4 regions of the Bradyrhizobium genomosp. III genome follow, and region 1 is predicted to be linked to each of the others. Evidence: riboswitches for the same ligand, from Rfam matches in the RefSeq annotation. Region 1 holds a riboswitch; each other region holds the start of a gene.
What was found. Region 1 has a riboswitch for cobalamin ahead of IC66_RS0113025 (DUF1636 family protein). Riboswitches for the same ligand answer to the same signal wherever they lie in the genome.
Positions count from the first base shown of each region.

Region 1 (5,267 bases):
AATGCCGGCTGGCCGGAGGCGGCCATGGCGGGGGCGCTTGGCGTCCGGCTCAGCGGCCCCCGCATCTATCACGGCAGCGCGACCGACGAGCCTTGGCTCAACGAGGGCGCGCGCGATCCGCGCGCCGCTGATATCGCCGAGGCACTGACGGTCTACCGCCGCGCCATGGTGCTGCTCGCTGGCACCCTTGCGATCCTGGCTTTCGCATGAAAGAACGGGACATGCGCGAGCACGGTGGAAATCTGGATCTGGCACAGCAGCGTTTCGGCGGACGCGCGGAAGATTGGATCGATCTGTCGACAGGAATCAACCGGCTGCCTTATCCCGTCGGCGAGATCGATGCGCACTATTGGAATGCGCTGCCCTCGCAATCCGACATCAACGCCCTGCATCAGGCGGCGCAGCATGCCTATCGCACCAGCGCACCGATCGTTGCGATGGGCGGCGCGCAGGCTGCCATTCAATTGCTGCCGCAGCTGTTACGAACCGGCCGCGCCCACATCATCGGACCGACCTACAATGAATACGCAGGGGTTCTGTCGGCCGCAGGCTGGGATGTCCAGGAGGTCAGGGAACTCGACGCGCTGGCGGGCGCGGATCTTGCGGTGATCGTCAATCCCAACAACCCCGGCGGACAGCATCGTGCACCAAAGGATCTGCTCGCACTGCTGCCGCGCGTCGGCCGCCTCGTCATCGACGAGAGCTTCGTCGACGCCGTTTCGCAGCTGTCGCTTGCATCGGAAGCCGATCGACCGGGACTGCTGATCCTGCGCTCGTTCGGAAAGTTCTATGGCCTTGCCGGCCTGCGGCTCGGCTTCGCGATCGGCAATGCCGCCGACATTGGCAAGCTTGCGTCGATGTCGGGTCCATGGCCGGTTTCGGGAGCGGCGATCGCGATCGGCTGTCGCGCGCTGCGCGACGACGCCTGGGCTGAGACCACGTCAGCGCGACTTGCCCGGGACTGTGTTCGCCTCGATGCCATAGCGCAAGCGCAAGGCTGGATGCTGCTTGGGGGGACGCCGCTGTTCCGTCTCTACGAGACACCCGACGCGCTCGCCGCGCAAGACAGACTGGCACAAAGCCAGATCTGGTCGCGCGTCTTCGCGCAAAAGCCGACATGGCTTCGGCTCGGGCTTCCCGGCAGCGAAGCCGAATGGATGCGCCTTGCCGAGGTGCTAGCGCGCTAGCGCAAGCAGACCTTCGACGTCGAGATGCTTTTCGATGTGGTCGGCCAGCGCATCGAGCGCACTCTCGACCCGGGCGTGGTAGGGCTCGTTGCCAGCGGGAATGTCGAGCTTTGCGAGGTACGCCTTGCGGAAATCATCCGACGTGAACAGGCCGTGCAGGTAGCTGCCCTGCACGCGGCCATCGCGCGAGATCGCGCCTTCGGTCTCGCCGTTCAGTGTCGCAAACGGGCGCGCACGATCGGGCCCATCGGTACGGCCGATGTGAATTTCGTACGCCTCGATCGGCTGATCCGTGGCGGCATGCACAGCCGTAACCCGCGTCAGCGTCTTCTGCGGACTCATCACCGTGTCCACATCCAGCAGCCCGAGCCCCGCCGTGTCGCCTGCGGGACCTTCAATCCCCTCTGGGTCCGCAACGCTGCGCCCGAGCATCTGATAGCCGCCGCAGAGGCCGAGCACATAGCCACCCCTGCGGTGATGTGCGAGCAGATCGATGTCCCAGCCTTGCGTGCGCAGGAAGGCGAGATCGCCGCGGGTGGATTTCGAGCCGGGAACGATGACGAGGCGGACATCGCCTGGGATGGCTTCGCCGGGGCGTACCATCACGAGATCGACGCCCGGCTCGAGCTTGAGCGGATCGAGATCGTCGAAATTGGCGATCCGCGACAGCGCGAGGCAGGCGATCTTGCATTGGCCCGGCTTGCGCGCGTCGCTGAGGCCCAGCGCATCCTCGGCCGGCAGCTCGCCGGCGCGGGCGAACCAGGGCAGCACGCCAAGGCCGCGCCACGCGGTCTTTTGCTCGATCAGCCTGTAGCCGTCGTCGAACAGGGTGGGATCGCCGCGGAACTTGTTGATGACAAAACCCCGGATTATCGCGGCATCGTCGGGGTCGATCACCGTCTTGATGCCGACGAGCTGGGCGATGACGCCGCCGCGGTCGATGTCGCCGATCAGCACGACCGGCACGTCGGCCTTGCGCGCAAAACCCATATTGGCGATGTCGGCCTTACGCAAATTCACCTCGGCCGGACTGCCGGCGCCTTCCACCAGCACCAGATCGGCGCGTGCCTTCAGCCGCTCAAAGCTCTCCAGCACCGCGCCCATCAGCGAGGGCTTCATCGCGGCGTAGTCACGCGCGCGCGCAGTCGCGATGCGCTTTCCGTGGACGATCACCTGCGCGCCGACATCGGTCTCGGGCTTGAGCAGCACGGGGTTCATGTCGGTGTGCGGTTCGACGCCTGCTGCCAGCGCCTGCAGCGCCTGGGCGCGGCCGATCTCGCCGCCATCGATGGTGACGGCGGCGTTGTTCGACATGTTCTGCGGCTTGAACGGCAGCACGCGCAGGCCGCGCCGCGTGAAGGCACGCGCAAGGCCTGCGACGATGAGCGACTTGCCCACGTCCGAGCCGGCCCCCTGGATCATCAATGCGCGCGCCATCGAACTCAGAACTCGACGCCGGCCTGCGCCTTGATGCCGGAGCGGAAGGGATGCTTGACCAGCGTCATCTCGGTGACGAGATCGGCGATCTCGATCAGCTCGTCCTTGGCGTTGCGCCCGGTGAGGACGACATGCGTCATCGGCGGCTTCGAGGTGGTCAGAAACTCGACGACCTCGGCGATGTCGAGATAGTCGTAGCGCAGCGCGATGTTGATCTCGTCGAGCACGACCATGCGCAAGCTCTCATCGAGGATCAGCTCCTTGGCCTTCTCCCAGCCGGCGCGCGCGGCGGCGATGTCGCGGGCGCGGTCCTGCGTCTCCCAGGTAAAACCTTCACCCATGGCGTGGAACTGGCAGAGGTCGCCGAAATGGCCGGTGAGCAGGCGTCGCTCGCCGGTATCCCAGGCGCCCTTGATGAACTGCACGACCGCACAGGGGAAGCCATGGGCGACGCAGCGGACGATCATGCCGAAGGCCGAGGAGGACTTGCCTTTGCCGGCGCCGGTGTGGACGATGATGAGGCCCTTTTCGCCGCTCTTGGTCGCCATGATCTTGTCGCGGGCGGCCTTCTTCTTCGCCATTTTCGTGGCGTGGCGGGCGTCGGTTTCCTCGGCCGTTTTTGTATCCGGTTCAGGCGTCATCGGTCCCGGTCCTTCGGCTTGACAAGTGGCGGCCACCGGCAAATGGTGGCCCGGCGTTGGTTCCTGTCCTATGACAGGCGAAGAGGGAATGCGATAGGGTCCGAATCGGCAAGATTTGGGTCCAAAATGCAGCCGCCCCCGCGACCGTGACCGGAGAGATGCCCGAAGCCACTGATTCCCGCGGGAATCGGGAAGGCGGGGATCGAAGGGCAAAACCCTGCTCCGCAAGCCGGGAGACCTGCCAGCGCGGACGAGTTTTGGACCGGCGGACGGGGTGCTCCGCGACGGGGAAACGGGCCTCGAAAAGAGCGGTCCGTGTGCCTCATCGCCTCCCGCTGTTATCTGGAAGAGGCGATGACCGTCACACTTCACGTCTGCATCACCTGCCGTGCCGGCGAGGCGCCCGCCGAGGGCGAGGCGACGCCCGGCAAGCGCCTGCATGGGGCGATCCTCGACGCCGGCGTGCCCGAGGGCGTCAATGTGGTTCCCGTCGAATGCCTGTCGGCCTGCAATCAGGGCTGCTCGGTCGCGCTCAGCGCGCCCGGCCGCTGGTCGTATGTCTATGGCCGCCTGTCGGATGCGAATGCGCAGGATGTGGTCGCGGGCGCGGCGGCCTATGCGGCGGCGCCGGATGGTCTCGTGCCCTGGCGCAGCCGGCCGGAAATATTCCGCAAGCAATCGCTTGCCCGCATTCCCCCCATTGCCGTCGTGCCGGAGGCCGCCGAATGAACTCGCTCGCAAAAGTCCCTGTGACGGTGGTCACCGGTTTTCTCGGCTCCGGCAAGACGACGCTGATCCAGCATCTGCTCAGCAATGCCGGCGGCAAGAAGCTCGCGGTGCTCGTGAACGAGTTCGGCAGTGAGGGCGTCGACGGCGAGATATTGAAATCCTGCGCCGATGCCAATTGCCCGGAGGAGAACATCATCGAGCTCGCCAATGGCTGCATCTGCTGCACGGTCGCCGACGATTTCATCCCGACCATGGAAAAACTGCTGGCGCGGCCCGTGCGCCCCGATCACATCCTGATCGAGACCTCGGGCCTGGCGCTGCCGAAGCCGCTGCTGAAGGCATTCGACTGGCCGGAGATCCGCTCGCGCATCACCGTCGACGGCGTGATCGCGCTCGCGGATGCCGAGGCTGTCGCCGCCGGCCGCTTTGCACCGGATCCTGATGCCGTCGAAGCGCAGCGGGCGGCAGACCAAAATCTCGATCACGAGACGCCGCTGTCGGAGGTGTTCGAGGATCAGATCGCCTGCGCCGATATCGTGCTGCTGACCAAGGCCGATCTTGCGGGCGCGGCGGGGCTTGAAGCGGCCAAGGCGGCGATTATTGCCGAGATGCCGCGCCGCGTGCCGATGCTCCCCGTGACCGACGGCGCGATCGATGCGCGCGTCATCCTCGGTCTCGGCGCCGCCGCCGAGAACGATCTCGCTGCGCGCCCCTCGCATCATGACGGCGAGGAGGAGCACGAGCACGATGACTTCGCCTCCGTCGTGGTCGACCTTCCTGAAGTCGCCGACGTCGATGCGCTGGTCGCATCCGTCCAGAAGCTGGCACGCGAGCAGAACGTGCTGCGGGCCAAGGGTTACATCGCGGTCGCGGGCAAGCCGATGCGGCTGCTGCTGCAGGCCGTCGGCGAGCGCGTGCGCCACCAGTTCGACAAGCCGTGGGGCGCCGGTCACAGGCGGTCGAAGCTCGTCGTGATCGGCGAGCACGGCGATATCGACGAGGCCGCCATCAAGGCAGGACTAGGTATCTGATGCACGTCGTCTTCCGCGAGAGCCGCGGTCTGGAGGAGACCGCGACGCCAAGGGATATCGGCCAGGACCCGGCCGATCTCGTGGTGCTCTCGTATTCGGATTCGGATCTCGCGGCGTTCGCAGCCGGCTGGCGGCGTGGTCGCGAGAACCTGCCGACGCTGCGGCTCGCGAACCTTGCTGAGCTGCGTCATCCGCTGTCGGTCGACACCTATATCGAGCGCACGCTGTCGCAGGCGCGCGGC
Region 1 is NZ_AJQF01000153.1:6,366-11,632, forward strand. It holds gene cbiB (adenosylcobinamide-phosphate synthase CbiB) at 1-210, shown strand, start outside; gene cobD (threonine-phosphate decarboxylase CobD) at 222-1,187, shown strand; gene IC66_RS0113015 (cobyric acid synthase) at 1,176-2,624, opposite strand; gene cobO (cob(I)yrinic acid a,c-diamide adenosyltransferase) at 2,630-3,265, opposite strand; cobalamin riboswitch at 3,306-3,525, shown strand; gene IC66_RS0113025 (DUF1636 family protein) at 3,620-3,994, shown strand; gene cobW (cobalamin biosynthesis protein CobW) at 3,991-5,025, shown strand; gene cobN (cobaltochelatase subunit CobN) at 5,025-5,267, shown strand, end outside.

Region 2 (5,267 bases), on a different contig from region 1:
GTCAATCGCCGAGCCGGCCTTGCGGGGTAGTCACAAAGTTGAAGTTGGCCGGATCATGCAGAAAGCGAAGATTTGCGTCCCTTTCGCCATCTGCGACTTCACTGGCGATTAGGGAGAGCGCCAGGGCGCGCCAGCCCAATTCCATCGGCTTCGCATAAGTCGACGCAAGTTCAAGCGTGCCGTCGAGGGCGATCTTCCAGGCGATAACGTACTGTTCGTCCGATTTGTTGTCCCGGTGTCTGGTCCACGAAACGAAAATAAAGTCGTTTTGGCCAAGTTCAACAACGCCCCACATTTGAGGCACGAACTGTGCCACCTTCGAGACATTGGAGATAATTTGTTCTATCGTCTCACCATCTTGCGCTCGCCAAGTTGACTTCAGTCGTTCGACAAGGGGACTGTCGCTGGCCCGAATATTATTGCTCATGGCAGCCGGCCAGGCGAGGCAGATTAAAAATCCGACCACGCTAAGCCATAGCGCGGGTCTTCCAGGCATTCTCTTCATAACCCTCGGCCTATCGCGTTTCATCCAAATATCTTGTGAAGCAGGCAACCTCGAACCTGCTATGCCATCGCAAGAAGTTTACGGGGATGCACCCGCTAGCTGTCCCGCGCGAGCAGGCGCTCCCCTCTATGTCATGCGCAGCTAACTTCCCCGGCAGCGACTGCGTCAATTGGCTGAGCTGGACCTGCCCAGAGGAGGAGACTGGGCATTCCGAGGGTCTGCATTCTTCGTGCCAGGCAATAGGCGGAAAATTTCACGGAGTTTGTGTCACTCTTGTCGACTTTCCGACCTTTGCATGTTTTCGATGTTTCTGTTTGGCGTATCCGCCGCAGCTTGTGCATCCATGTCCCGCACCGGATATTTAGCAGAAGAGTTGAACGCCTCGATGCCGGATGCCTGTGGACGGAAGTGGGTTTGCCGCCATTGAGCTGTGTGGTTCGCTATCGTGCCGCCCGCGTTCGAGCTGCGTGATTGCCAAGCACCAAGCCGGCTTGATCCCAGCTCTGAAGTCTGGGTGGCACGCAAATCAACCCCTCGCCAGTTGCTAAATTTCGCCACGTGCCTTGGCCTATTCGCCGCAGATCCTTTAGTTGAGCGAAGAGCTGGCTAGCTGAGGTGCTGGGCGAACCTCTGGAAATCGCAAAGCCGCATTGAAAGCGCTCTGATATAACGTCGGTACTCCCGCCGGCAGGCTGCTTCTGTCCCTTTCATCAATTTAGCGTGCGGCTCCGCCTCAAGGCAGCTCCGATGCTTATCCGGCATCTGAGAAGGATATGTCTGATTATGACATCTCTGATGAGAGAATGTTTCTAGATGGTGAAGTCACAGAGATGCACGGTCATTCGGCTAGCGGATGTCGCAGATTAGCTTGCACATAATCTGAGAGGTTGACGGAAGAGTTCTCCTGCCGATAATCCAAGTCGTCGAGGTTCTCCGGTTCCCATTGATCCGGAGCTAAGAGGGAAGCCGGTGCAAATGCCGGCTCTGCCCCCGCAACTGTGAGCGGCGAGCCGCTGTCCGACGATGTCGCTGAAGCCTGCACGGCTTCGGGAAGGCCGGACAGCAGCGATGACCAGCAAGCCAGGAGACCGGCCCCGACAATATATTGGTCCACGGGCGGGGTGTCTCGGTGGTGCGCCAAGCAGCCGTCGCACGCGCGACTTCTCCTGCCTGCGTCCGCCATGGCCTTTGTCCCCAACAGGGGTTAACGCTATGTCTCCTCTCTCTCTTCCAGTTGCTACGCTCGGAACGCCACGCATCGGCCCAAGGCGTGAGCTCAAGCTCGCTCTAGAAAGCTACTGGGCTGGAAAGATTAGTGAACAGCAGTTGCACGAAGACGCATTCGGCCTACGCGCAGCGAACTGGGCTCGTCAAAAATCGCTCGGCGTCACGATCATTCCGTCAAACGACTTCTCGCTGTATGATCAGGTGCTCGATACAAGCGTCATGGTTGGCGCAATCCCGGAGATCTACGCCGCGAACGGAGAATCCGTTTCGCTCCAAACGTACTTCGCCATGGCCCGCGGATCGCAATGCGGCGAGCAGGATGCGAGTTGCGCCCAGAGCCCGCGGGGATCTGGCGTGCCCGCGCAGGAAATGACCAAGTGGTTCGATACCAACTACCACTACATGGTTCCTGAGTTTTACCGGGGACAGGCGTTCAGACTGTGCTCTCGCAAACCCGTCGAAGAGTATGAGGAAGCGAGGGCTCTTGGCTTTCAGACCCGCCCTGTCCTGATCGGGCCGGTCACATTTTTAAAGCTCGGCAAGAGTACCGATAGTGCGTTCCAGCCCCTCTCTCTCCTCGATGATCTGATACCCGTCTATATCGACCTTCTGCATGAATTAGCCAAACGAGGGGCAAGTTGGGTTCAGTTTGACGAGCCCTGCCTGGTCCTTGATCTGGATGAGGCGGCGCGAAATTCGTTGCTGCACGCCTATAACCGGTTCGCAAAGGAGGGACCCGCTATCAAGATCATGCTTGCGAGCTATTTCGGCGCCCTAGGCGACAATCTGGATACTGCCTTGAGCCTGCCAATTTCCGGTCTGCACGTCGATTTGGTTCGAGCGCCAGAACTATTGGATCAGATCGTTGCTGACGGCCGAAGTGATCTCGTCATGTCGCTCGGTGTCATCGACGGCCGGAATGTGTGGCGGTCGAACTTGCCGTCGCTCCGTCAGCGGCTGAAGCCCTCGATTGCGAAGCTTGGCAGGCACCGTGTACAGCTCGCTCCATCCTGCTCGCTGCTTCACGTGCCGGTCGATGTTGAACTCGAGACCGGGCTCGCGTCCGACGTCAAGAGCTGGCTTGCTTTCTCGGTTCAGAAGATGCGTGAGCTTGCGATCCTGGCGCGGGTACTCGCAGGCGACCAGAATGTTGGGCTAGCTCTTGCCGAGTCGGAATGCGCTGCGACTGCCCGCCGGACCTCGCCGAAGATCCATAATGCCAACGTCGCTGTCCGAATGAGGGCGATCGATCAGACGATGCGCCAGCGCGCCACCCCGTTTGCCCGTCGTTCCGAGATCCAAAGGGAACGCTTTGGACTACCGGCTTTTCCCACCACGACGATAGGATCGTTTCCGCAGACCACAGCGGTGCGAAATGCTCGCGCGGCGCATGCGCGAGGTGCGATGAGCGAGGAGCAATACGACAGGTTCCTCAAAGAGGAGATAGCCCGCGCCGTACGTTGGCAGGAGGACATCGGTCTTGACGTCCTCGTTCATGGCGAATTCGAGCGTAATGACATGGTGCAGTACTTCAGCGAGCAACTCGCCGGCTTCGCATTTACAAGGAATGGATGGGTTCAGTCCTATGGTTCGCGCTGCGTTAGGCCCCCGATCCTGTTTGGCGATGTAGTGCGGCCGAAGCCGATCACCGTGGAATGGTGGCGCTACGCGCAATCACTAACTAGTAAGCCGATGAAGGCGATGTTGACCGGACCGGTGACGATCCTGAACTGGTCGTTTGTTCGCGATGATATTCCTAGAAGCGAGGTCTGCCGTCAGCTTGCGCTCGCGATGCGCGATGAAGTCCGCGATCTCGAGAATGCCGGTGCGGCGATGATACAGATCGACGAAGCTGCACTTCGCGAAGGATTGCCATTGCGCCGGTCGGACTGGAAGGCATATCTCGATTGGGCCGGAGATTGCTTCCGCATCTGCTCATCGGGCGTTACCGATCAAACGCAAATCCATACACATATGTGCTACTCAGAGTTTAACGACATCATCGGTGCGATCGCTGCAATGGATGCGGATGTCATTTCAATCGAGACGTCGCGATCGAAAATGGAGCTGCTGGATGCGTTCAGGAGGTACGAATATCCAAATCAAATCGGACCGGGCGTGTACGACATTCACTCTCCGCGCGTTCCCGAGACGGACGAAATGAAGGAGCTGATCGTGCTAGCTCGGACGCGCTTGCAGGATTCTCAGCTCTGGGTCAATCCGGACTGCGGCCTAAAAACGCGCAAATGGGAGGAGGTTCGGCCTGCGCTCGCCAACATGGTCGCTGCCGCGCGCGAACTGCGCGCTGCATCCGATCCGCAAATCCGTTGATCCCGAGCTCCGGTCTGTTCTCGACAAAGCTAATTGGGTTATGGTGATTTACGCTTTCCACATTATCGAGGCTATCCTTGCCGCTGACAAAATGCCCGGTCCACTTCGTGGACCGGGGAAGGTACGGTCTCGGAGAAAAGATGGTGACGCGTTACGCTAGTTTCGTCGGCCGCGGGAGAATTGCCGGCTGCTCGATCAAGGCGACGACATTCGCCGAAAATCTGCGACCCATTCAAGCAGAAGTGCCGCAGCTCAATCATGCCATGGTACGCGGCCGTCTAGGCTGTGATTTGTCGCTCATGGGCACGTTGGCAACGGCCGCGACAGCAATGAGAAAACTAATGCTTGACGGACACCGCAAGGCACCGGCGCGGATTCGGTCCGCTCGGAGATGCCGTCAGGGTCCCTCAATCAATCCACGCTAGATAGTTTCCGAAGAGAGGACGTCAAAGGCACTCCGTACCCCAACTCACGCCAATCCATTTGGAATAACGGCTATCCGGGCCAGATACGCCAATGCGTCGGCCGCACAGCGATTTGCTCTCCGGTATTCGCGTTGATCCATCCGCCGAAGATCCGGCGGCAAGGAAAGACCACCCGGTGAATTGAATTACCCTCGATCACGGCAATCTCCAGATCCTGATCGAAGGGCGGCGCCTTTCCAAGCTGCTCCCATGTCAGATCATTAGATGCTGGGCGGTGTTCATAGCTGCGGGGTGACAAATTCAGATAACCTTGTTAACACCGCGCACATCGCTTGGGTTCTGCGCGGACGGGCCCAAGCCGATAACGTTCGGATGGCCCGCGTTCTCGATCGCGTCAGCCGCGGCGGAGGGCTATCGGCCATGCGCTGTTGTGACGAAACATGATCCGCTCGCGAACTGAAATATTTAGATCTGCGCCACGAAACGACATCTGAGCTTTGGTCGAATTGATTTGGATCAGCTCAAGGCCTCGGCCGTTGATATTTGTAGCTGTGCTGCACAAGTTAGACTGGACTCCAGCTCCAGTAATCCGGCCCGGAGCAGGGTAAATGGTCCGGCCGTCTGTCATATCACGTCCCTTGTTGGTGAGACACATCTCCTTATCCTCCGGCGTCATCGTGTTGGTTGTGTGTGGGGGGCCTCCCTCACGCGCGCATTTTCTTAACACCGTTAGATGGGCGGCATCGCTCTGAGCCCATAGCAGGGCCGTCCCGCAGGCC
Region 2 is NZ_AJQF01000539.1:5,134-10,400, reverse strand. It holds gene IC66_RS0141325 (hypothetical protein) at 2-427, opposite strand; gene IC66_RS46920 (hypothetical protein) at 773-1,063, opposite strand; cobalamin riboswitch at 1,415-1,616, shown strand; gene metE (5-methyltetrahydropteroyltriglutamate--homocysteine S-methyltransferase) at 1,718-4,063, shown strand.
Region 2: another riboswitch for cobalamin. It lies ahead of metE (5-methyltetrahydropteroyltriglutamate--homocysteine S-methyltransferase); the one in region 1 lies ahead of IC66_RS0113025 (DUF1636 family protein).

Region 3 (5,267 bases), on a different contig from region 1:
ATACCCCAGCTCGGCGGGTGCGAGAGCGGCTTCGACGCTGAAATCGCGTGTGCCGTGGCGCGGCTTGTCGGTGACGATTCCTGCCATCTCGTCCTGCGCCAGCGTGCCGGCGTCGACCACCTCCAGGCTCGAGCCAAGCTCGCGCGCCAGCACCGAGATCGCGGCGCCGCCGGCGGCGAAATTCGCCATCATCGCGATAGTCACGGCTTGCGGATAGGCCGATACGCCCTGCGCGACGATGCCGTGGTCGCCGGCGAAGATGATGATCGGCACCCGTGCGGCACGCGGCTGTTCGGTCGCCTGCAGGCCCGCAAGCTCGATTGCGAGCTGCTCGAGCCGGCCGAGCGCGCCGGTCGGTTTTGTCAGTTGCGCCTGCCGCGCAATCGCCGCCTCGCGATGGGCCGCGGAGACATCGGGGCAGTTCTGGGGGACCCATTCGGGGAGCATGCTGCCTCGCTTAACGTGCGCGCTTGAGAATGTAGCTGTCCATGATCCAGCCGTGCCGCTCGCGCGCTTCCTGCCGCGCCGCGACGATGCGCGGGCCAACCTCGGCGAGCGCGCCGGACATGATGATCTGGTCGGGCATGCCGAGATAGGCGCCCCACCAGATCTGCAAGCCCCGCTGATCGAGCGATTGAAACGCCGTGCCGCCGTCGAGCATCACCACCACGGTATCGACATCTTGCGGCCAGCCGCCTTCGCGCAAGCGCCGCCCCGTCGTGACCAGAAAGGGCTCGCCGATGTCGTTGAGCGGCAGCGCATGCGCCGCGCACAGCGCCTGGATCGAGGTGATACCGGGCACGACCTCGATCGTCGGCAACGGATTGAGCCGTCGTGCAATGCGCAGCGAGGAGTCATAGAGCGAGGGATCGCCCCAGATCAGCAGCGCAACCTTGCCTTCGCCTTCGAGATGGTTTGCGATCGCTTTCGACCAGGCCGCGGCAACCGCATCATGCCAATCGTCCACGCCCTTGCGATAGTCAGCTTCACCAGCGTCGCGCACGGGAAGGTCGAATTCGGCAATGATTGTCTTGTCGCTGGTGAGCACGTCCGCGCAGATCGTCCGCCTGAGATCGGCGAGATCGGACTTTGCCGCCCCCTTGCGCGGAATCAGGACGAGATCGGCGGCGTTGATCGCCTGAACAGCGGCGCGCGTGAGCTGGTCGGGATCGCCGCAACCGATGCCTATCAGGGAGAGTGTGAGCATCGCGAACGCGACGGGCGGCCCTGCTGGCCGCCCGTTCGCTTGTCTCTCAGGCCGCGTTGTGCAGGCGCGGGGTGACGAGGCCGGGCGCGGTGACGCCGCGCAGCGACTTCGCCAGTGCCAGCACCGCGAGATCGGCGAGCGGCTCGATCACGATGACGAGCGCATAGGACGCCGCGAACGTCGCGATGTTGGCGAGGTTGCTCATCGCAAAGCCCGAGCCATAGAGCGCCCAGAACGCCACCCAGGCGATCACGCCGGCCTGGTAGGTCGTCGAGAGCGCCAACGCCTGCCGATACTTCAAATCGACATAGGCGGTGTTGCGCGAGATGATCCGTGTGGCGATCGCCTGGATCGCGAACAGCGGCACCAGCAGCGTGGTGACGTTCATGCCGTATTGCGGGATGTCGGCCGGCTCGAAGAACACGCCCTGGAGCAGCAGACCGAAGGCAAGGCCGAACGCCGCCGGCGCCGCGCCGAACAGCAGGAACAGTGTCGAGCCGAGAATGAAGTGCACCTCGGAGACGCCGACCGGGAAGTGCGGCAGGATCTCGAAGAAAGTGAAGACGAGGACTGTGGTGGCCAGCGTCCGCGCCGCGAACGACGTGATGCCCTGCTCACGCACGGTCTCGACCGCGAGCTTCAGCGCAACGCCGCCTGCGGCGATGCCGGTTGCGTAACTCAACACGAGCTTGGCGCCCGTCACGACCCCGGGTTCGATATGCATGGCTCAGTTCCTTCCTGCCGTCACACCCGACGGCCTTGGCCTCAAAACGTGCAGGGCCGGTCTCCTGGCTCGCGGTTCCCCGGGATTTCCGGCCTTCCCGGACCTTGCGGCCCAGTGGCTGATCGGAGTCCCTCACCGCTTACAGTCGCGGGGGCGGCTGGGGTTTTGGGCGCCGCAACTGGGTCCGCCCACCCCCATTCCCGATTATGCTCCGGCGCTTTGCGCCGCGTCGAGCACCATGCCTCTCTTGTGTGCCCCTTTCGCTGAGCCTGCGTCAAGGGGCGAAGGGCGGCCAAGGCCGTCATGTGGGATAATCCCCCGCCAGCGCCCCAAACAGGATCACGGCGGCCGTCGAGGCGGCCCCGCCGCGCGCAAGCTGCTCGGCAAGCTCGGCGATGGTGGTGCGGACCAGCCGTTCGTCGGGGCGTCCGAGGGATTCGGCGAACAGCGCGGGGGTATCCGCAGCGAGCCCGTGCGCGATCAACTTTGCGGCAAGCGCCGGAAAGGTGCGCCGGCCCATATAGACCACGGTCGTCGCTTCAGGGTCGGCCAGCGCCGCCCAGTTCAGGTTGGGCGGCAACTCGCCGGTGACATCGGCACCGGTGACGAATTGCACCCGGCGCGATGTATGGCGCCGGGTCAGGGGGATGCCGGCTTGCGCCGCGGCAACGCAGGCCGAGGTGACGCCGGGAACGATCTCGTAGCCGATGCCGGCCTCACGCAGCGTCTCTAGCTCCTCCTCGAGCCGGCCGAAAATGCCGGCGTCGCCCGACTTGAGCCGCACCACGCGCGCGCCTGTTGCGGCATAGTCGACCAACAGGCGGTTGACGTGGTGCTGCTTGGTCGAGGGACGCCCTGCCCGTTTCCCCACCGCGACGAGATTGGCGCCTGGCCGGGCGAGATCGAGGATCGCGCCAGAGGCAAGATCGTCATAGAGCACGACGTCGGCTTCGCGCAGCCGCGCGGCGCCCTTGAGCGTGAGAAGCTCGGGGTCGCCGGGCCCGGCGGAGATGAAGGAGACGAATCCGCTCACCGGTCCTCCGCGATCAGATGAAAGAAGGTGCCGGTGGCGTGGCCGCGCTGCGAGCCGGTTTCGGCGATGACCGCGCCGGTCGCGTCATGCACGACGGCCAGCGGTGTATCAGGCTGGGCAAGAATGGTCGAATAGTGGAATTCGTGGCCGCGCAGGCGTGCGCCGGAGCGATGTCCCGGCATCGGCGCGGCGAGTGCGGCCAGACGATAACCGAGATGCATGCGGCGCTTGGCAAAGCTCGTCTCGAGGCCAAGCAGTCCCGTCATCTCGTGGCGGACACCGTCCGCGTCGGTCAGAGCGGTTCCCAGCACCATATAGCCACCGCATTCGCCGTGCACCGGCCGCGTTTCGGCAAAGGCGCGCAGGCCGCTGCGAAAACGCGCATTGGCCGCGATCTTGCCGGCATGCAGCTCGGGATAACCGCCGGGCAGCCAGCACACATCGGCGCTCGCGTCAGGCGCTTCATCGGAGAGCGGCGAGAATGTCGAGATCTCCGCGCCCGCCGCGCGCCAGGCTTCCAGCATATGCGGATAGACGAAGGAGAACGCCGCATCGCGGGCCAGCGCGATGCGCTGCCCCGGCGGTGTCACGTTCAGCCCATTCGCGGCAGGTTGCGGCGACCAGCTGGCAGCCGATCGCAGCACCGCATCGAGATCGACATGCTCGGCGACGAAGCGCGCGGCCTCGTCGATCAGCTTGCCGATCTCGCCCTGCTCTTCGGCCTGCACCAGGCCGAGATGTCGCTTCGGCAGGCTGATCTCGGCATGACGCGGCAGCGCGCCGAACACGGCAATGCCGGAATCGTTGAGCGCACGCCGCACGAGGTCTTCGTGGCGCGGGCTGGCAACGCGGTTGAGCACGACGCCCGCAAGGCGCACACCGGGGCGATAATCGCGAAGTCCCGCGGCGATCGCCGCCGCGGTCTGCGCCTGACCGGAAGGATCGATCACCAGCACCACCGGCCAGCCCAGCATCTCCGCAATGTCGGCGGTGGCACCGGTGCCGGAGACACCGCGCGCGGCGACGCCGTCGAACAGGCCCATCGATCCCTCGGCGAGCACGACATCGGCGTCCGCGCCGCGGCTGACGAGATGGGCGATGCCCCCGCGGTCCATCGCCCAGCTATCGACGTTGACGGAAGCGCGCCCCGTGGCGGCGGCGTGGAAGGCGGGATCGATGTAATCGGGACCGCTCTTGAAGCACTGCACGTTCAATCCGCGATTGCGCCAGGCGCGCGCGAGCGCCAGCGTCAGCGTGGTCTTGCCGACGCCGGAAGCCGGCGCGGAGATGACGAAGCCTGCCGCCATCACGAGGCCTCCGGAAAGCGTGGCTCGGCACCGACAGGCCGATAGCGACGATCGTAGTCGGCGGCATAGAGGCGGCTCTCGTCGAAATCCGCAGCACCAAGCGTTCTGCCGACCAGAATGATCGCGGTGCGCTCCATCTCGGTGCCGACGGCAGCATCGAGCGTAGCAAGCGTGGCGCGGACGATGCGCTGGTCCGGCCAGCTCGCGCGCCAGACGATGGCGACCGGGCAATCCGCGCCATAATGCGGCGCGAGCTCGGCGACGACCTTGTCGAGCAGATGGATCGACAGATGGATCGCAAGCACCGCACCGGTCGCGGCGAATGCGGCGAGCTTCTCGCGCTCGGGCATCGCACTGGCGCGGCCGGGCGTGCGCGTCAGCACCACCGTCTGGGCGAGACCGGGCAGCGTCAGCTCAGCCTCCAGAGCGGCGGCGGCGGCGGAGAAGGACGGCACGCCAGGCGTCACGGTGAAAGGGATACCGAGTGCGCGCAGGCGGCGGAGCTGCTCGCCCATCGCCGACCAGACCGAGAGATCGCCGGAATGCAGGCGAGCGACGTCCTTGCCTTCGGCATGCGCGGCGGCGATCTCCGCGATGATCTCGTCGAGCGATAGCGGCGCGGTATTGACGATGCGCGCGCCCGGCGGGCAATGCGCCAGCACGCCTTCGGGGACCAGTGAGCCCGCATAGAGGCAGACCGGACAGGCCGCGATCAGGTCGCGGCCGCGCAACGTCAGCAAATCGGGCGCGCCCGGCCCTGCCCCGATGAAATGCACCGTCATGCGCCGTCTCCTTCCGCGATCGCGGCGGTCGCAGTGCGATCCCGCGAGACAACGCGTGCCGAGATCAGCCGTGCACGCGGCCCCGCCGCAGCGAGAGCTGCTGCTTCGGCAACCGATCCGATGCCGAACTTCTCCATCACGAGTTTGGACCGGGTCGGCGTGGCTATCCTGGCCAACATGTCGGCCGGAACAGCCTTGATCGGCAGGCCGCACT
Region 3 is NZ_AJQF01000154.1:1,412-6,678, reverse strand. It holds gene cobT (nicotinate-nucleotide--dimethylbenzimidazole phosphoribosyltransferase) at 1-447, opposite strand, end outside; gene cobF (precorrin-6A synthase (deacetylating)) at 458-1,207, opposite strand; gene IC66_RS0113095 (energy-coupling factor ABC transporter permease) at 1,254-1,931, opposite strand; cobalamin riboswitch at 1,969-2,187, opposite strand; gene cobA (uroporphyrinogen-III C-methyltransferase) at 2,233-2,964, opposite strand; gene IC66_RS0113085 (cobyrinate a,c-diamide synthase) at 2,961-4,271, opposite strand; gene cobM (precorrin-4 C(11)-methyltransferase) at 4,271-5,053, opposite strand; gene IC66_RS0113075 (cobalamin biosynthesis protein) at 5,050-5,267, opposite strand, start outside.
Region 3: another riboswitch for cobalamin. It lies ahead of IC66_RS0113095 (energy-coupling factor ABC transporter permease); the one in region 1 lies ahead of IC66_RS0113025 (DUF1636 family protein).

Region 4 (5,267 bases), on a different contig from region 1:
ATGGCCTGGAATTGCGCGAACATGGCTTCGAACAGCCGTGCCTCATCCTCCGCGCGCCGGACATCTCCCGCCGATCCAGCAAGTTGCTGGAGCAATTGCTGCCGTTCGGCCTGAAGCTGTTGGCGCATCTGCTCCTTCCGACCGTCGACTTGCGCGATTTCGAGCAATCTCTCGTCGAGATTCCCGACGAAGAAGCCTTCGACTTCGTGGTTGGTCTCGTTCACCCTGACCCTAGCCGTAAGCAGGCTGCGCGCAAGCTTCTCCCCGCGGAGTACCATGACCTCTCGAATTCCGCGCTGTTCGACGCCATCGTCGCAATGGCGTTCTGCCTTGCAGATCGCGACGCGCGGTTCAGGGTCAGCGTGAAGTACCTCGCAGGGCTAACACCGGACATGCTCAGCACGACAGGCAGGGCGATCATAGGCGGACAAGCCGGCTTCGATACACTGTGCGAACGGTTGAGACATGTAAACGGCACCCGAGCCGGCCATCACGGCCGCATCAAAGAGCTGGGACATTTGGCTGGGCTTTCGACGTCGGAGTCGCCCCTCGATCCTCAGATCAGGTCGATCTTGCTAGAGAAGATCGAAACGAACATCGCAAATGCCGTCGAGGCGGAGTCTCTTGAAACTCGCTGCCCGTGTGGTCGAGACCACGAGCCGCATTCGCCTTGCGTTCGCCGCGGCATGCCCCGAAGCCGACCTGAGCCGCGGCTTGCCCGGCGCGCTGCTGCCGCTCAGTCCTTGACCGGCGGGGCGTCCGCCCCCCGTTCGCCCAACTTATCCCTCAAGCGCGTTGCAAAGTACGGGTCGTGAGGCGGTGAAAAGCCGAAGGCAATCCTGTGCGCCTCGTCAGAGCAGATGTGCGGCCACATCAATCGGACTAGAAAAACGCACTCTCACGAATAGGACGGGCTAAACTGTCACATGTTGTGTCACTCAGCACTCGATTCACGCCCCTTGCTTGACTCGGTTATGAGGGGCCTTCAGTCTGGTTATCGGTAGCGCCGAAAGGCGTATCAAGGGAATACGGTGCGTCCTCACGGACAAGGCCGAAGCTGCCCCCGCAACTGTAAGCGGCGAGCCGACGACAGTTGGGCCATTGGGTTCGTTCGTTCGAACCTGGGAAGGTGGTCGGAGGCGTCAACCCGCGAGCCAGGAAACCTTGCTGCCGGTCGTGGTCATGGACTGACGCAGGGGCGGGGTGCTCCAAGACGTTGCAAAGCCGATCGAGATCTGCCGCATTCGGGGCGAACGGCTGCCGCTCACGGCGAATGTGCGTGACGGCTTTTTGTTTCGCCCGTGGTCATCACCGTTTTCATTTCAAACGTAGTAGCCGTGCCGGCGCGAGTTTCGGCGTCAACTTCAATCCTGCTCAAACAGCGCTGGCTGTCCGGGTCAGCATTGACGCTAGGAATCGTGCTGGCCTCGATCGCCGCAGCGGGATCGGCGTCCGCACAGCCTCCGCAACTGCTCAATCCGTGATTGTCTCCTCGGCCAATCCGTGGGGCAACACCGTCACCGCGGCAGCAGCAGCGGCGCGAGCGCGTACGCCTCTGGTACGTGGCCGCGACCCGGGCGCGCGACCTGCTGATCCTGCCTAGGCACTCCGCCGACCTGTCGGACAAGTGCTGGGCAAAGCTCGTCGATTTGGGCCTGGCTGGTCTCCCGGCGATCAACCCGAACGACGTCGGCACCGCGAAGGAAAGGAACGTCACGCCGCTAGAGAACGGGCAGACCCGCGAGACCTTCGCCGCCGAGGCGACCGCTATCTTCGATGTGCGCAAGACCGTGATCTGGCGTCGCCCGAGCCGGAGCGAACTTGATCAGGTGGACGAGCCAGAAGCGAAGATCGAAAGCGGGGAAATTCCGGAAACCGGCGCTGCGGAGCCTGCTGCCGTTCTCAGAAGTTCGACGCGTGGCACCATCCTTCACAAGCTAATCGAGGAGGTGCTGACCGGAGAAGCCTGCGACGCCAGGGCGGACTTGAAACGCGGGCTGCGGAACTGATCCGGCAGATGGGGCACGAACCGGCGGAGGATCCGAAGATGGGCATCAGCGCCGTCGAACTGACCGCCACGGTGCTGCGGACGCTCGCTCTTCCGGACGTCGTGACGCCGCGACCGCGTCTCGCCCCCGAGCTCCCGTTGTTCGGAAGCCAGACTCACGAAGGCGGCAAGGTCCTGCTCTCCGGACAGGTTGACGCGATCGCGTTCGACGAGGCCGGCGCCATCGACGCGGTCGTCGATTGGAAGAGCGACGTGGCTCCGGATGCGCCGAGCATCGGCCACTACAGACAGCAGATCGCCGACTATCGGAAGCAGACGAACCTAAGCGGGACAGGTCGTCGATGTGACTTGAGCCCCCGCGGCTGCTGCTCAGGATCCAAGCGCCGTCTCTGCCGGCCTGGTCTACCTTGCCGAGCTGCGGTTGCTCACGCTTGGCTGAGATCGAATCTGAAAGTTCTCCGCAGTTTCACGGATTTCGAAATTGATCGGTCCAGGTCGCCCGTCCGGAGTTCGGGCCCACAGGTATGCGGAGCCTTCATCCAGCACGATCGACTCGACCGAGAAGCCTGCACGCTTAACCAATCCGGCGAGATCGTCCGGCGGGATGAGGCCGTAGAAGGAATGGCCCCTAAGCGAGTCCATGAGGAAGCCGTTGCCGTATGGTTGACAATTCGGGAGATTCTGCATCCTTGTAAAATCAGAATTGCGATAGAGCGTCACAAACAAGCAAGTGCCGTTTGGCTTTAGCTTAGCTCTCATCAGTTGAACGATGCCAAGTCTCACGCTTGCCGATGGGATCACAGAAAGAACGTTTATGCAGAAGCCGCGGTCGTATCTCCGGTCATGGGAGGCAAACTGACCCACGGTGAGGGCGTGGACGTGATTTGATTTGCCGACGTAATCGCGGATGGTGGTCGAACGACCGCGGATCATTTGACCCCTTGAAAGCTGCACTTCCGAATCCACCAACGCAAGTTCGCCGGTGGTTTTGGCTATTGCCCGTTCGTAACGCAGTTTGCCGCAGCCAAAGTCGAAGCTGGAATGAATTGGCTCGAGACGCGAGATCAGCTTCTTAAGATAGGCCGAACTCTGTGTTTCCGGCTTGGCTGCGTTTTCGCTCCGGACGATGATATCCTTCCCGATCTTGTACCACATCAGATGGCCGCCTCTGTGAATGCTTGGCGGTTGCCTGCACTTGCCTCGGCATTCCCGGCTATCTGTTGGATCTGGGGATCCGCCCTTCGTTCCAGCAATCCATACCGAAGATGCATAAATAGAAGCGCGGCCATCGAGGCGGTCCAAAAAATGATCAGAAACCAAGCTGCCCTGGCGAAGGCGGATAAGACCGCGAAGCCTGTGAGTATGAAGAGCCACTCCAAGGCAACCCAATATGTGCCAAGCCTCCAATGCGCTTTCGATGTCGTGCTTGTCGACGAGCGGATGTTCGCTTCGGCTGGACGCGTATTTGTAGAACGTCGCTCTCACGAGGGGATGGCGGTCGCGTTTGAGATTTGCCGCCTGACGGGCCGACATCTGCGCACCCGACATGACAGCCAGAGGGAGAAGGATGTTAGCGCGGTCGAACCTCGCCCTGATCTTAAATATGTCCGAAATCCGATCATGGAATCGGGTGACCCTGCTGAAGATGAGCACCAGCAAAGCAAGCGCGAAGCCGCCCACGTTCACCTCAGGAGCTTTAATAGCCGTGGCGAATTCCTTGACGCCGGGCAGATGCTCAACTCGCAAGAAAAGACCGTTAATCCAAGGATCGTACCTCACCAGGAACGAGCAGGCTAAGGTCAGCGAGAAATCCGCCAAAGCGTTCTTCTAGAGCATCTCAGAATAGTTCTTCGGCCCGAAGAAGGGCATCAGAACGCGAAGGATCGAATCCATGCCGCCCCCGAGGTTGTTAAGACCGGTCCATAAACGGCTTGATTGAGTCAGAAAAGTAGCCGACGGTCAACGGATAAGGTGATGGCCGAAGGGAGGAAACACCCTCCCTCGGACGCTTCCCGAGTCGAGTAGCGATCCCATATTCAAGGCAAAAAGCGCGCATCTGATTTATGAGGCACGTCCGTTGCGAAATCATCCTATCGCGAACACGATGCAGCGCTTGCAGGTCAATGTGTTCGGGCGACCGTATTTCGACGAAGCGCATTGTTGGTCGCGTCACTGCTTCCGCGATCGCTGCGGCATCGATGATGTCACTTTTGTTGGACTTTACATAAGGCTTGACGAATTGAGCCGGAATAATGCGGACGGTATGCCCCATCGCGGCGATCTTGCGTGCCAACCATTGCGAGCTGGCCTTCCAATTGTAGATCGTCGCTTCGGAGACCCCGTGCTTGCGAGCTAGGTCGGCCGTCTTCGCCCCGGCCTCATGCGCCTTCGACACTGCGATAATCTGCTCTTCCGTGAACCTTGCTCGCTTCATCTGTCCGTCCTTCTTCGGGGCGGACTCTGAATCCTTCTGGAGGAAATGCTCAGTGGCAGGTCACGCCAACGAAAAGAAGCGTTGGTTGCGCAGCCGCGCCAAAATCCATCGCTGCGCGACTTGCACCGCAACTTCGACCTTTGCCTTATCTTTTGGGCGCCGCGGCCGGGCTGCGAGATGGCCGTGCCGTAATGGCTTGCCATCTCGGCATAGGTTCGGTTGAGGCCGGGATCGTGGCGGTCGGGATGTGAGCGGCAAGCCAAGGCCGTCAGTCAGCGTGGCTCATTGGCATAGCGCAGCTCACCTTACCGCCCGCGCGGACTTCACTTCGAAGTCACGGACCAGTTGTTGAAATTGAAGTTCTTTCCCCCCGGGGACGAGGTAATCTCGACGCCGTATTGGACGCTACCGACGTTTATGTCGCCAAAGTACCCCTTCGACTTGATCCACTGCAGGATACTCTTGATGTCCACTGTCCCGCTGTTGGTCTTCGAAGTGCGCAGCAATGAGATGACCTTGTGACCATCGGAGCCTTCGCCTTCAAACACGTTCCAAGTCGCCCCGCCTACATTGACATTGCTGTAGACCGGAATCGCCGCACCGGAAGGGGCATAATGATATGAAATGGGCTTAACGTTGCCGCTCCCGTCCGAGTTTCCGGTGTAGTTTGTCCAGAGCATTATCTCATGTCGGTCTGAGCTGTCCCAGATATCGTAGGCGACATCCCAGGCGCCGCCAGTGGGAACTTCCTGATTGAAGCTCGAGCTCAGAGTGTTGATTGAGCTGAGCGGTTTCCCGATATTGAAAGCCACGTGCGGATAGCTC
Region 4 is NZ_AJQF01000524.1:616-5,882, reverse strand. It holds gene IC66_RS0140655 (SbcC/MukB-like Walker B domain-containing protein) at 1-224, opposite strand, end outside; gene IC66_RS48820 (transposase) at 625-747, shown strand; cobalamin riboswitch at 985-1,186, shown strand; gene IC66_RS46875 (hypothetical protein) at 1,563-2,009, shown strand; gene IC66_RS48815 (hypothetical protein) at 2,411-3,826, opposite strand; partial or broken gene IC66_RS48810 (transposase) at 4,020-4,442, opposite strand; partial or broken gene IC66_RS44510 (IS21 family transposase) at 4,506-4,684, opposite strand; gene IC66_RS0140615 (glycoside hydrolase family 12 protein) at 4,766-5,267, opposite strand, start outside.
Region 4: another riboswitch for cobalamin. It lies ahead of IC66_RS46875 (hypothetical protein); the one in region 1 lies ahead of IC66_RS0113025 (DUF1636 family protein).